Regions from separate parts of the Pulveribacter sp. genome, predicted to be linked through region 1. Evidence: riboswitches for the same ligand, from Rfam matches in the RefSeq annotation. Region 1 holds a riboswitch; each other region holds the start of a gene.
What was found. A riboswitch is a leader RNA that binds a small molecule or an ion and turns the genes downstream of it on or off. The one in region 1 is predicted to bind thiamine pyrophosphate.
Positions count from the first base shown of each region.

Region 2: linked by a shared signal. The riboswitch ahead of thiO (glycine oxidase ThiO) and the one ahead of thiC (phosphomethylpyrimidine synthase ThiC) in region 1 are both predicted to bind thiamine pyrophosphate.
Region 3: linked by a shared signal. The riboswitch ahead of RT282_RS06315 (cytosine permease) and the one ahead of thiC (phosphomethylpyrimidine synthase ThiC) in region 1 are both predicted to bind thiamine pyrophosphate.

Region 1 covers NZ_DAMATK010000004.1:92,713-96,904, forward strand. The annotation lists gene RT282_RS12985 (methyl-accepting chemotaxis protein) at 1-917, opposite strand, end outside; gene lpxC (UDP-3-O-acyl-N-acetylglucosamine deacetylase) at 1,060-1,983, shown strand; gene RT282_RS12995 (hypothetical protein) at 1,996-2,172, shown strand; TPP riboswitch at 2,192-2,306, shown strand; gene thiC (phosphomethylpyrimidine synthase ThiC) at 2,398-4,192, shown strand, end outside.
Region 2 covers NZ_DAMATK010000002.1:9,970-14,161, forward strand. The annotation lists gene RT282_RS06285 (thiamine phosphate synthase) at 1-397, opposite strand, end outside; gene RT282_RS06290 (thiazole synthase) at 394-1,215, opposite strand; gene thiS (sulfur carrier protein ThiS) at 1,228-1,425, opposite strand; gene thiO (glycine oxidase ThiO) at 1,435-2,541, opposite strand; TPP riboswitch at 2,587-2,687, opposite strand; gene thiD (bifunctional hydroxymethylpyrimidine kinase/phosphomethylpyrimidine kinase) at 2,766-3,644, shown strand; gene RT282_RS06310 (SH3 domain-containing protein) at 3,669-4,145, opposite strand.
Region 3 covers NZ_DAMATK010000002.1:14,198-18,389, forward strand. The annotation lists gene RT282_RS06315 (cytosine permease) at 101-1,402, opposite strand; TPP riboswitch at 1,460-1,565, opposite strand; gene RT282_RS06320 (NAD(P)/FAD-dependent oxidoreductase) at 1,592-2,632, opposite strand; gene fdxA (ferredoxin FdxA) at 2,640-2,963, opposite strand; gene RT282_RS06330 (GTP-binding protein) at 3,101-4,192, opposite strand, start outside.

The sequences.
Region 1 (4,192 bases):
GCCTGCAGGTTGCTGGCCGTGTCCTCGGTGCGGTGGGCCAGGTCGTTGTTGCCCTGGGCGATCTCGGCGGCGGCGGTGGCGATGCTGTCCGAGGCCGAGCGCACCTCGGCCACCAGCCGGCGCAGCGAGGCCACCATGTGTGCCAGGCCGTCCAGCAGCGAGCCGGGTGTGCTGGCAGGCACGGGCGCGTCCAGGCGGCCATGGGCTACCTCGGCCATGACGGCCATGGCCTGCGCCGGGTCGCCGCCGATCTGGCGCAGCACCGAGCGCAATACCGCCCAGCCCACAGCGCTCACCAGCAGCATGACCAGGGCCACGAGCGCCATATCCTTGAGCAGCGCCTGGCGCACGGCCGCGTCCACATCGTCGGTGTACAGGCCCGAGCCGACGAACCAGTTCCAGCCGTCCACGCGCATGGCGTACTGCAGCTTCGGGGACAGCTCCTGCTGGCCCGGCCGCGGGAACATGGCGGCGACGAAGGCCTTACCATCGGTGCTGGCGGCCAGGGCACTGGTGATCTGACGCAGCAGGTCCATGCCCGTGCCGTCCTTGAGCTTCCCGTCCATATTCTGGCCTTCCCATTCCGGCTTGATGGGGTGCATCACGCCATGGCTGTCCAGCGTCCAGATATAGAAGTACTCGGTGCGGCCGTCCGGCCCGCCGTAGCGCGACAGGCGCAGCGCCTCCCGGGCAGCGTTCTGCGCTTCCTCCTTGGGCACGGCGCCGCTGTCGGCCCGGGCCTTGTAGGCCATCACGATGCTGTGCGCGGATTGCACGGCTGTGGCCAGGGTGTCCTGCCGCGCCTGGATGATGAGTTGGCGCGCCTGCAGCAGCGCCATGGTGGCCATGGCCAGCAGCGCCAGCAGCGCGGTGGCCAGCATGAGGACGATCTTGGCCTTGAAGCTGAGTTTGTTCATGACGGAAAAAAGGAGAGGCACTTATTGCCTACGTTTGCTTACACAAGAGTCGTATTGTGCCTTTTGCCCGTACCCACGCCCTATCGGCGCCATAGCCGGGCGTTGGCCGTGCAGCGGGCCACCGGCCGCCTAAAATCGACCGATGCTTCAGCAACGCACCATCAAGACCCTCACGCGCGCCGTGGGCGTGGGGCTGCACAGCGGCCAACGGGTGGAGCTGACGCTGCGCCCCGCCGCGCCCGATACGGGCATCGTGTTTCGCCGCGTGGATCTGCCCGAGCCGGTGGACATTCCCATTCGCGCCGATTCCGTGGTGGATACGCGCATGGCCTCCACCATCGGCGTGGGCGGGGCCAAGGTGCACACGGTGGAGCACCTGATGTCGGCCTGCGCCGGCCTGGGGCTGGATAACCTGTATGTGGACATCACCGCCGAGGAGGTGCCCATCCTGGATGGCTCCTCCTCGTCCTTCGTCTTTTTGCTGCAAAGCGCCGGCATCGAATTGCAGAACGCGCCCAAGCACTTCATTCGCGTGACGCGACCCGTGGAGGTGCGCGAGGGCGAGGGGAGCAACCTGAAGTGGGCCCGGCTCGACCCGTACCACGGCTTCAAGCTGCGCTTCGAGATCGATTTCGCCCACCCGGCGGTGGACTCCACCGGCCAGAGCGTGGAGTTCGATCTGGGCGAGGGCAACTATGCGCGCGACATTGCCCGTGCCCGCACCTTCGGCTTCACCCGCGACGTGGAGATGCTGCGTGCCAGCGGCCTGGCCTTGGGCGGAGGGCTGGACAACGCCATCGTCATGGATGACTACAAGGTGCTCAACGCCGATGGCCTGCGTTACGACGCCGAGTTCGCCCGGCACAAGATCCTGGACGCCATGGGCGACCTGTACCTGGTGGGCCGCCCGCTGCTGGCGGCCTACAGCGCGCACCGCTCGGGCCACGCCATGAACAACCAGCTGCTGCGCGAGCTGTTGGCGCAGCAGGATGCCTGGGAGTTGATGGCCTTCGAGCACGAGCGCCAGGCGCCGCGCGGCTTTGCCCAGCCCGTGCGGGCCTGGTGAGCGGGGCGCGCCATGCTGCTGTTTCGCTGGCTCGTGCTGCTGCTGTTCCTGGCGGCGGCCGTCTCGTTCGCCTTCTTCGCCGCCACCGGGCAGCAACGCTACAAGCGTTTTGGCGTCGTGATCGTGAAGTGGACGCTCATCGCCGGGCTGGTGTTCTTCGCCGTTCTGGCCCTTGAGCGCCTGGCCTGAAGGCCGCCTGCCTATACTCGCGTCTGCTCCGGGGTGCACGAACGACAAATGGCGTGCTGAGATGGCGGACCGACCGCCAAAACCGCGAACTTGATCTGGTTAGTACCAGCGTAAGAAGAGCTGCAGCCATGGCCGGCCTGCGTCCCCCCTGCGGGGTGTACTAGGCCTTCATGGCCGATTGCGGAGCATTTCATTCATTCGTCCTGATGAACTGGAGTGCCCGTCATGAACGCCCCCGACCTCGACCGTTTCGCCCAGCTGCTGTCCAGCGCCCGCGAGCCTTTCCCTGCCTCGCGCAAGGCCTATCTGTCCGGCAGCCGCGCCGACCTGCGCGTGCCTGTGCGCGACATCACGCTGACCAATGGCGAAGTGGTCAGCGTCTATGACACCTCGGGCCCCTACACCGACCCGGCCGTGCAAATCGACGTGCGCCGGGGCCTGGCCGGCGTGCGCAGCGAATGGATTGCGGCGCGCGGCGACACCGAGGGCTACGAAGGCCGCGTGCGCAAGGCGCTGGACGACGGCCAGAAGGCTGAGGAGGGCGAGCGCCTGGCGCAGCTGCGCGCCGAGGCCGCGGCCCTGCAGCGCCGACCGCTGCGCGCCAGCAGCGGCGCCAACGTCACGCAGATGCACTACGCCAAGAAGGGCATCGTCACCCCCGAAATGGAATACGTGGCCCTGCGCGAGAACGGCCGGCGCGAGTGGATGCAGCCCTACCTGCAGGACGCCGCGCGCGAGCAGCGCCTGAGGGGCAACGGCCTGGGCGCCAGCATCCCCAACATCATCACGCCCGAATGCGTGCGCGATGAGGTGGCGCGCGGCCGCGCCATCATTCCGGCCAACATCAACCACCCGGAGGTGGAGCCGATGGCGATCGGGCGCAACTTCAAGGTCAAGATCAACGCCAACATCGGCAACTCGGCCGTCACCTCCAGCATCGAGGAGGAGGTGGAGAAGCTGGTCTGGGCCATCCGCTGGGGTGCGGACAACGTGATGGACCTGTCCACGGGCAAGAACATCCACACCACGCGCGACTGGATCATCCGCAACAGCCCCGTGCCCATCGGCACCGTGCCCATCTACCAGGCGCTGGAAAAGGTCGGCGGCATTGCCGAAGACCTGACCTGGGAAATCTTCCGCGACACGCTGATCGAGCAGGCGGAGCAGGGCGTGGACTACTTCACCATCCACGCCGGGGTGCGCTTGGCGTTCATCCACCTGACGGCGCAGCGGCGCACGGGCATCGTCTCGCGCGGCGGTTCCATCATGGCCAAGTGGTGCATGGCGCACCACAAGGAGAGCTTCCTGTACGAGCACTTCGAGGACATTTGCGACATCATGAAGTCCTATGACGTGAGCTTCTCGCTGGGCGACGGCCTGCGTCCGGGGTGTGCGTCCGACGCCAACGATGAAGCCCAGTTCGCCGAGCTGCACACGCTGGGCGAGCTGACTCAAACGGCCTGGAAGCACGACGTGCAGACCATGATCGAAGGTCCCGGCCACGTGCCCATGCATCTGATCCAGGCCAATATGGCCGAGCAGCTCAAGACCTGCCACGAGGCGCCGTTCTACACGTTGGGGCCGCTGACCATCGACATCGCACCGGGCTACGACCATATCGCCTCGGCCATCGGCGCGGCCATGATCGGCTGGATGGGCACGGCCATGCTGTGCTACGTGACCCCGAAGGAGCACCTGGGCCTGCCCGACCGCGACGACGTGAAGCAGGGAATCATTGCCTACAAGATCGCTGCGCATGCGGCCGACGTGGCCAAGGGCCATCCGGGCGCCCGTGCGCGCGATGACGCCCTGTCGCAGGCGCGCTTCGACTTCCGCTGGCAGGACCAGTTCAACCTGGGCCTGGACCCCGAGACCGCGCAGGAATACCACGACGAAACCCTGCCCAAGGACAGCGCCAAGGTGGCGCACTTCTGCTCCATGTGCGGGCCGAAGTTTTGCTCGATGAAGATCACGCAGGAGGTGCGCGAATTCGCGCGCCAGGGGCTGCAGGCCAAGGCCG
Region 2 (4,192 bases), on a different contig from region 1:
CGCTCTTGAAGCGCAGCTGCACCGTGGGCACGCCGGCGCGCGCCATGCGGCCCACCCATTCGGCATCGGGCAGCACGGCGTACAGGCCCAGGGCCTGCGGGCATTCGGCGAAGGCTGGGCCGTGGCCATCACTGCGCTGCGCCAGGCCGAAGTCCTGCGGCGCATCGGGCCACTGGGCCGGATCGAAGCGGCCGGTGCGCGCGGCCTGTGCGGCCCAGGCGCGGGCGATGCATTCGGCGTCCTGCGCGATGAAGCCCAGCTCGCTGGCCGCGGCCAGCGCGGCGCGGTAGGCCGGCGCGTCGCTGGTGAACGGGGGAACGGGCTCGGGCGCGAAGCCGGCAAAGGCGGCGGCGTGCCGGGCCACGATGGCCTGGGCCAGGTCGGTGGCGGCCGTCATGTGGCGTGGTGCCAGAAGGGCGTGCCCAGCACCGGTGTGCTGGGCTGGGCGGTGGACTGCGGCTGCATGGCACCGGCCATGCGTGCGGTGCGGCCGGCCGAGACGGCGTCGGCAAAGGCGCCGGCCATGGCCACGGGGTCGCTGGCCAGGGCCACGGCGGTGTTCAGCAGCACGCCGTCGAAACCCCATTCCATGACCTGGCAGGCGTGCGACGGCAGCCCCAGGCCGGCGTCCACCAGCAGCGGCACATCCAGCCGCTCGCGCAGCAGCTGCAGGCCATAGGGGTTGACGGGCCCGCGCCCGGTGCCGATCGGCGCGGCCCAGGGCATGACGGCCTGGCAGCCCACGTCCACCAGACGCTGGCAGAGCACCAGGTCTTCGGTGCAGTAGGGCAGCACGTGAAAGCCGTCGCGGATCAGCTGCTCGGCGGCCTGCACCAGGTTCAGCGTGTCGGGCTGCAGCGTGTAGTCGTCGCCGATCACCTCCAGCTTGATCCAGGGCGTGCCGAACACCTCGCGCGCCATCTGGGCGGTGGTGATGGCTTCATCGGCGCTGTAGCAGCCGGCCGTGTTGGGCAGCACGGGCACATCCAGGCGCTTCAAAAGCTCCCAGAAGCCCTGGCCGGCGTCGCCCGGCTGCGCGCCCTGGCGGCGCAGCGAGGCGGTGACCATGGCCGGGCGGGCGCGCCGCACGGCGGCCTCCAGCACGGCAGGCGAAGGGTAGCGGGCGGTGCCCAGCAGCAGACGGCTGTCGAAGGACTGGCCGTACAGCACCAGCGCGTCGGCGCTGGCGGAGAGGGAGGTGTCTTGCTTGGTCATGGAGATAGGAACTTAGCCGCCGGTCACCGGCGCGATGATTTCCACCTGGTCGCCGTCGGCCAGAGGCTGGGCGGCGTAGCGGCTGTTGGGCACGAACTGCAGGTTGACGGCCACGGCAAAGGGCGCCTGAGGGGCGAGGTGCGCCACGGCGTCGGCCACGGTGGCGCCGTCGGGCAGTTCCACGGGTTGCTGGTTGATGAGGACGTTCATGGTCAGGGATCAATCCATCTGCAGGCTGAGGTCGAAACGGGAGGCCAGCGGCGATTGTCCCGTCTGCAGCAGCTCCATGACCACGTCCAGCAGCGCCGGAGCGATCATGAAGCCGTGGCGGTACAGGCCGTTGACCTCCAGCACGCGCGGCTGCACGGCGCGCACGGCGGGCAGGTTGTCGGGCAGGGTGGGACGGCACTGGGTGGCCAGCTCCAGGATGCGCGCTTCGGCAAAGCCGGGGTGCACCGCGTAGGCGGCGGACAGCAGCTCCAGCGTGCTGCGCACGCTGGCCGGCGACAGGTCGTCGGACTCGATCTCGGTGGCGCCGATGACGAACAGGTGGTCCTGCTTGGGCGCGATGTAGATGGGGTAGCGCGGGTGCACCAGGCGCGTGGGGCGCTGCAGCGTGACACCGGGCGCATATAGGCGCACCACCTCGCCGCGCACGCCGCGCAGCTGGCGCCAGTGCGCGCGCGCGCCCAGGCCGCGGCAGTCCAGCACCAGGTCGGGCTGATCTTTGGTGCCGGGGGCAAAGTCCGACGGCGCGCGGGTGCTGTGCCAGTGCAGGTCCACGCCCAGCTGCTGCAGCGTGGCGCCCAGGGCGGCCAGCAGTTGGCGGTTGTCCAGCTGGCCTTCGCCGGGCAGGTACAGGCCCTGGTGGAAGCGCCCGGCCACGGCCGGCTCCAGCGCCGCCACGCCGGCGCCGTCCAGCGCCTGCAGCGCCGGCAGGCCCTGCACCGCGTGCTGCGTGCGCTGCAGCGTGTGTTGCAGCCGGGCGGCGTCGGCCGCGTCCTGGCGGTGCCACAGGATCAGGGTGCCGTCCTGCTGCAGATACACCGGCTCGGCCAGCTGCGCCAGCAGCTCGGGCCAGCGGGCCAGCGCGTGCTGGCCCATGCGCACCACGCCGGGTTCGGTCACGGCGGATTCGGCCAGGGGCGCCAGCATGGCGGCGGCCACGTGCGCGGCGCTGCCCTGGGCGTCGGGCCCGCCGGCCTCGTGCAGCTGCACGCGGTGGCCATCACGGGCCAGGCGCACGGCCAGCAGCCGGCCCATGAGGCCGGCGCCCAGGATGGCGATGGACAGGGGAGCGTCGAGGGAGGGAAGAAGGGAGCGCATCGCGTTTTGAAGCCCGGCAGACTGGTGGGGACAAAACGGGCGCGGCGGCGCGCTGCGGAAACTCCCCACGCCAGCATGATCTGGATCGGGTGCGAGGGTGTGTTCTCAGCCGCCAGCACGTCGTGGCGGCACCCCTGTTTCGTCCGAAGCGGGAATTACAGCACAGGGGTGCCAACCCTGGTGTTGACGTGGCGCAGCCCGGGCCATGCTCGATAATTTTTGCCATGACGCAGCAAGACACCCAGGCCCCGCAGGGCCGACCCTCCGGGCCGCGGCGCTATGCGCGCGTGCTCTCGATCGCCGGTTCGGACTCGGGCGGCGGCGCCGGCATCCAGGCCGACCTGAAGACCTTTGCCGCCTTAGGGTGCTACGGCATGACGGCCATCACCGCCATCACGGCGCAGAACACCCGCGGCGTGCGCGACATCCACGGCGTGCCGCCCGAGATGCTGCGCGCGCAGATCGACGCGGTGGTGGAGGACATCGGCGTGGACGCCGTGAAGATCGGCATGCTGCACTCGCCCGAGGTGGTGCGCGTGGTGGCCGATGCCATCGGCCGACACGCCCTGCAAAACGTGGTGCTGGACCCGGTCATGGTCGCCACCAGCGGCGACCGGCTGATCGCCCAGGAGACGGTGGGCGCGCTGGTGCAGGCGCTCTTTCCCCTGTCCGCCGTGGTCACGCCCAACCTGGATGAGGCCGGCTGGCTGCTGCGGCGCAGCATCGAGGTCGAGGAGCAGCTGGACGAGGCCGCCGACGCGCTGCTGGCCCTGGGCGCGCGCGCCGTGCTGCTCAAGGGCGGCCATCTGCCGGGCGATCGTGTGGTGGACGTGCTGGCCCTGCCCGGCGGCGTGCACGAGCGCCTGGGCTCGCCGCGCATCGCCACGCACAACGGGCACGGCACCGGCTGCACGCTGTCGTCGGCCATCGCCGCGCACCTGGCGCTGGGCCGGGAGCTGCCCGAGGCGGTGCGCCAGGCACGCAGCTACATCCTGGGCGCGATCGCCGCCGGCGCCGACGTGCGCACGGGCGCCGGCCAGGGGCCGCTGAACCACGGCTACGCGCCCGTGGCGCAGCGCATCATCGAAGAAGAAAAGAGATAGGAGAAAGCGGCGGCACGGGGCGGATCACCAGCCCCAGGTCAGCCGCTTGGCCACCCAGCCGGTCTGGCCGCCGCCCCTGCGCACCTTGGTCCAGGTGCCCTGGCTTTCCAGCGTGCGCACGATCTCGTTTTGCTCCAGCTTGCCAACCACGCGGCTGTTTGTGCCGGGCTTGGCGCGCAGGTTGGCGGTGCGCGCCGTCACCACGCGGTGCGGCGTCTTGGTGGTCAGTGGGGCGAAGACCCAGCCCAGCGTGGCCTCGTAGTCGCGCACGCGCAGCCACTGGCCGCGGCGCTCACGCACCTGCAGGGGGTAGCCGCTGGACAGCTCCCACAGCGTGTCCGAGCGCGTGGTGGGTTTTTCGCGCACGTTCACCACATTGCCCTTGATGCTGACGAACTCGCGCGCCTGCGCGCCGGCGGGGGCCAGCAGCGGCGCGGCCAGCGCCAGCGCGGCGGCAGCGGTACGGAGGGCGGAGGCAAAGCGGGGCAGGTCAAACGACACGGGGCGGGGTTCCTTTCTGTGCGGATGGGTGTGAAAAGGCCAACCGA
Region 3 (4,192 bases), on a different contig from region 1:
CGTGGCGTTGCTATTTAAATGAGAGCTGCTGGCGCTTGATTCATGGGGGTTTCAAGTCTAAATATTTTGAATATGGCGCTGATCAAGCGCTGGCAGCTACTCAAACCATAGCAGGCTTGGCCGCGCGCTCGCGCGTTGCCCACGACAGCAGCAGGCACAGCGCCAGCGTGGGCAGGGCCGCGCCCATGCCGGGTACCAGGCGCGGGCCGGCGTGGTAGAAGGCCACCCCCGCCAGCCACAGCAGCACGGCCGGCCAGTGCACGGGCGCGGTGCGTGCCAGGTCGACGCGCGCCGCGGCGCCGCCGGCCAGCCGCCCCAGCACCACGCCGAACAGCGGCACGAAGACCGAGCTGAGCAGCAGCAGGAAGGGCTCCAGGCTGTGCATGGGGAGCAGCAGCGCCAGGCCCGTGCACAGCAGCGCGATGAGGATGCCGAGGCGCCGCACGCTGGTGCGCGGGCGCAGGGCGTGCGCCGAGACGGCGCCCGAGTACGCGTCGCCATAGGCATTGTCCACTTCGTCGATCAGGATCAGCGACAGCGCGATCAGCCCGCCCTGGGCCAGCAGCAGCGCCGTCACCAGATCCTGGCTGGGCAGCACCAGCGCCACCAGCACGCCCAGGCCGTAGCACCACATGTTGGCCAGCGCGTAGCCGGCCCAGGTGGCGCGCAGCGCCGTGCGCCCGCTGGTGCCGTGGCGAGCGTAGTCGGCCACCAGCGGCAGCCACGAGATGGGCATGGCGATGACCAGGTCCAGGGCCGACATCACGCCCATGCCGCCCGCGCCCGGGCGCCGCCACAGCTCGGCCAGGCCCTGGGCCTGCGCCAGTGCGGCGAACTGCCAGGTCAGCCACAGCAGCGACAGCACCACCAGCGGCAGCGCCACGCGCGCGATGATGCGGCGCACCAGCTGCACCATGGAGCCGCTGAGCAGCAGCACCACCACGCCGCCCCACAGCAGCGTGGCCGGCACCGCCCAGGCGGCGCCCGCCATGGCGCCGGACTGGCGCGCGATGGCCAGCGTGGCGTCGCGCATCACCACCAGCTCGAAGGTGCCCCAGCCGACGAGCTGCACGATGTTCAGCACGATGGGCAGGGCGGCAAAACGCCGGCCGTAGACGGCGTGCATCAGCCCGGCGCTGGCCAGGCCGCTGTCGCAGCCGAGCTTGGCCACCCAGCCCAGCAGGCCGGCGCCGACTGCTGAGCCGGCGACGATGGCCGCCAGCGCCTCGCGCGGCGACAGCGCCGGCATCAGATAGGCGCCCACCTGCATGACCAGCAGGCCCACGCCCAGGCTGAACCACAGCGAGGCATGGTCGTGCCAGCGGAACACGCGCTGCGCGGCGGCGACGGGCGCCAGCGCCTCGTTGGCCGCGCCGGCGGCGGGGGAAGGGGTAGTCGTCATGCGGTGCGCTCCTTGGGCCAGGTCGCGCGGGCAGGCGCCGGGCGCGCTGCGGCATGGCGGCGGCCCGGCGTGCTTTCCCTGCGCGAGGATGATCTCAGTCAGGTTCGAAGGGTGTGATCTCAGCCCTGGCCGCGATCGGCGCAGGACACCCCCAGCAAAACGCGGCCAGGGCGGCCGCGCCGGGGCATTTTAGGCGGCGGGCAGCACGCCCAGGCGGCGCTGCAGGCGCTCGCTGCTGGTGGTGTATTCCAGCGGGCCGCTGTGGCCCGTCAACTGCTCTGCGGCGGCAAAGGCGGCCAGCGTCGCTTCGTGGAAACCGCAGACGATCAGGCGGCGCTTGCCGGGGTAGCTGTTGATGTCGCCCACCGCGTAGATGCCCGGCACGCTGGTGGCGAAGGTGGCTGGGTCCACGGTGATCTGCTTGCGCTGCATGGCCAGGCCCCAGTCGGCCATCGGCCCCAGGCGCGGCGAGATGCCGGGATAGGCCAGCAGCAGGTCCAGCGCCAGCGTCTCGGGCTCGCCCTGGGGGTTCAGCAGCTGCAGGCCTTGCAGCCGCCCGCCGCTGGCCTGCACGCCGGTGATCTGCCCCGTGGCCACGTGGATGCGGCCCGCCGCGCGCAAGGCCTGCAGTTGCTCCAGCGCCTCGGCCGGCGCGTCGAAGGCGTCGCGCCGGTGCAGCAGCGCGACGCTGGCGGCCAGCGGCGCGCAGTCGATGGCGGCCTGCACGGCGGCTGCGTCGCCGCCATGCACCACCACGCGGCGGCCGGCGGCGGCATCCAGGCGGGCAGGGTGGTACAGCAGCTGGCTGCCGTCGAAGGCCGACAGGCCCTCCACCTTGAGCGCGCGCGGTACGAAGGCGCCCACGCCGGCGGCGATGAACACGCTGCGCGCAGCCAGGCGCAGGCCGGCGCTGGTCTGCAGCAGCAGGCGGCCATCGTCCTGCGCGGCCAGGGCGCTGACCTGCTGGCCGAGGTGAAGCGTGGGGGCAAAGGGCGCGATCTGCCGCTGCAGCCGCTCGACCAGCTCAAGCCCGCTGCAGACCGCGATGCCGGGGATGTCGTAGATCGGCTTGTCGCCATACAGCTGGGCGCACTGTCCGCCGACGTGGGGCAGCGCATCGATCAGGTGCGCGGCGATGCCCTGCAGCCCGAGCTGGAACACCTGCCACAGGCCCACGGGGCCGGCGCCGATGACGACGGCGTCAACGCTCTGCGGCGTGGCAGTGCTCATGCGTGGATCAGCGTTCCAGGTATTGCAGCTTGTCGGGCTTGCCGTTCCATTCGTCGGCATCGGGCAGGGCACCCTTCCTCTTGGTGATGCTCTTGAACTTCGGGGTCAGCTCGGCGTTGAGCTTGATGTAGGGCAGCTGGTCGGCCGGCAGGTCTTCCTCGGCGAAGATGGCATTGGCCGGGCACTCGGGGATGCAGACGGCGCAGTCGATGCACTCGTCCGGGTCGATCACGAGGAAATTCGGGCCTTCGCGGAAGCAGTCCACGGGGCACACGTCCACGCAGTCGGTGTATTTGCACTTGATGCAGTTCTCGGTGACGACGTGAGTCATGAGTGAGCTCTAGAGTTCTTGGGTATTCGGGATAGCCCGCAATTTTAGGCTGCGAGGCGCGGCAACCGGGCGCCAGGCCATGGCCCGGGTCCGGTTACCTTGATACGGATCAAGCCGCGGGGCTGCCTGGGCGCCCCTCAGCGCACCAGCACCGCGCCGGCCGTGCGATGGCTGGCGGTGTCCACCAGGATCATCGAGCCGAGCACCCGTGCATGGGCGAAGGGGGCGGCGGGGATGGCTTCCTGCAGCTGCAGCTCGACGTGGCCGATGGCGTTGGGTTCCAGTGCGTCGGCCGTCTCCTGCGCCAGGGTGTGGATGTTCAGCCGGTGGGCTACGCGGCGCACCTTGGCCTTGACCCAGCGGTGGCCGTGCAGCGCCCAGTACACGCGCCCGGCGGCCAGCGGCTCGTCGTCCAGCCAGGCGACGGTGGCCGACAGCTCGCGCTGGCCCGGCCACGCGGTGGTGGCGGCGGGGCTGTCGAAATCGTCGTCGGCGGTGAGCGCCGGCACTGGCGCGGCCACGATCCAGTCGCCGCGCGAGACGTCCACCTCGCGGTCCAGCACGATGCCGGCGCTGGCGCCGGTGGCCGCGTCGGCGGGGCGGCGGGCGTGGTCCAGCACCTGGGCCACACGCGCGGCCTGGCCGCTGGGGAAGACCTGCACCTGCATGCCCGGCGCCACGCTGCCCGTGGCCACGCGGCCCCAGAACACGCGCCGGCCCTGTGTGGTGTCGGCCGAGGCCGAGGCGGTTTTTTCCACCCACTGCACCGGCAGGGCCAGTGGCAGCTGCGCGTCGGCCGGGGTGCAGGGCAGGCGCTCCAGCAACTGCAGCAGGGCGGGGCCGTCGTAGCCGCACCAGCCGGGCTGGGGCGCGGCCACGTTCCAGCCCTTCAAGGCGGAGAGGGGCACGGTGGCGGCGACGCTCAAGCCCGCCTCATGCGCAAAGCGCGCCAGCGCCGCGCGGATGTGGTGGAAGGCCCGCTCGGGGTCGGTCACGGCGTCCAGCTTGTTCACGGCGAAGACCAGCGAGTGCACGCGCAGCAGGTGGGCCAGCAGGGCGTGGCGGCGCGTTTGCGCCAGCAGGGCGGGCTCGCCCGGCTGCCAGTCCAGCTTGGTGGCGTCCACCAGCACCACGGCGCAGTCGGCCTGCGAGGCGGCGGTGACCATGTTGCGCGTGTACTGCTCGTGGCCGGGCGCGTCGCCGATGATGAACTTGCGCGCGGGCGTGGC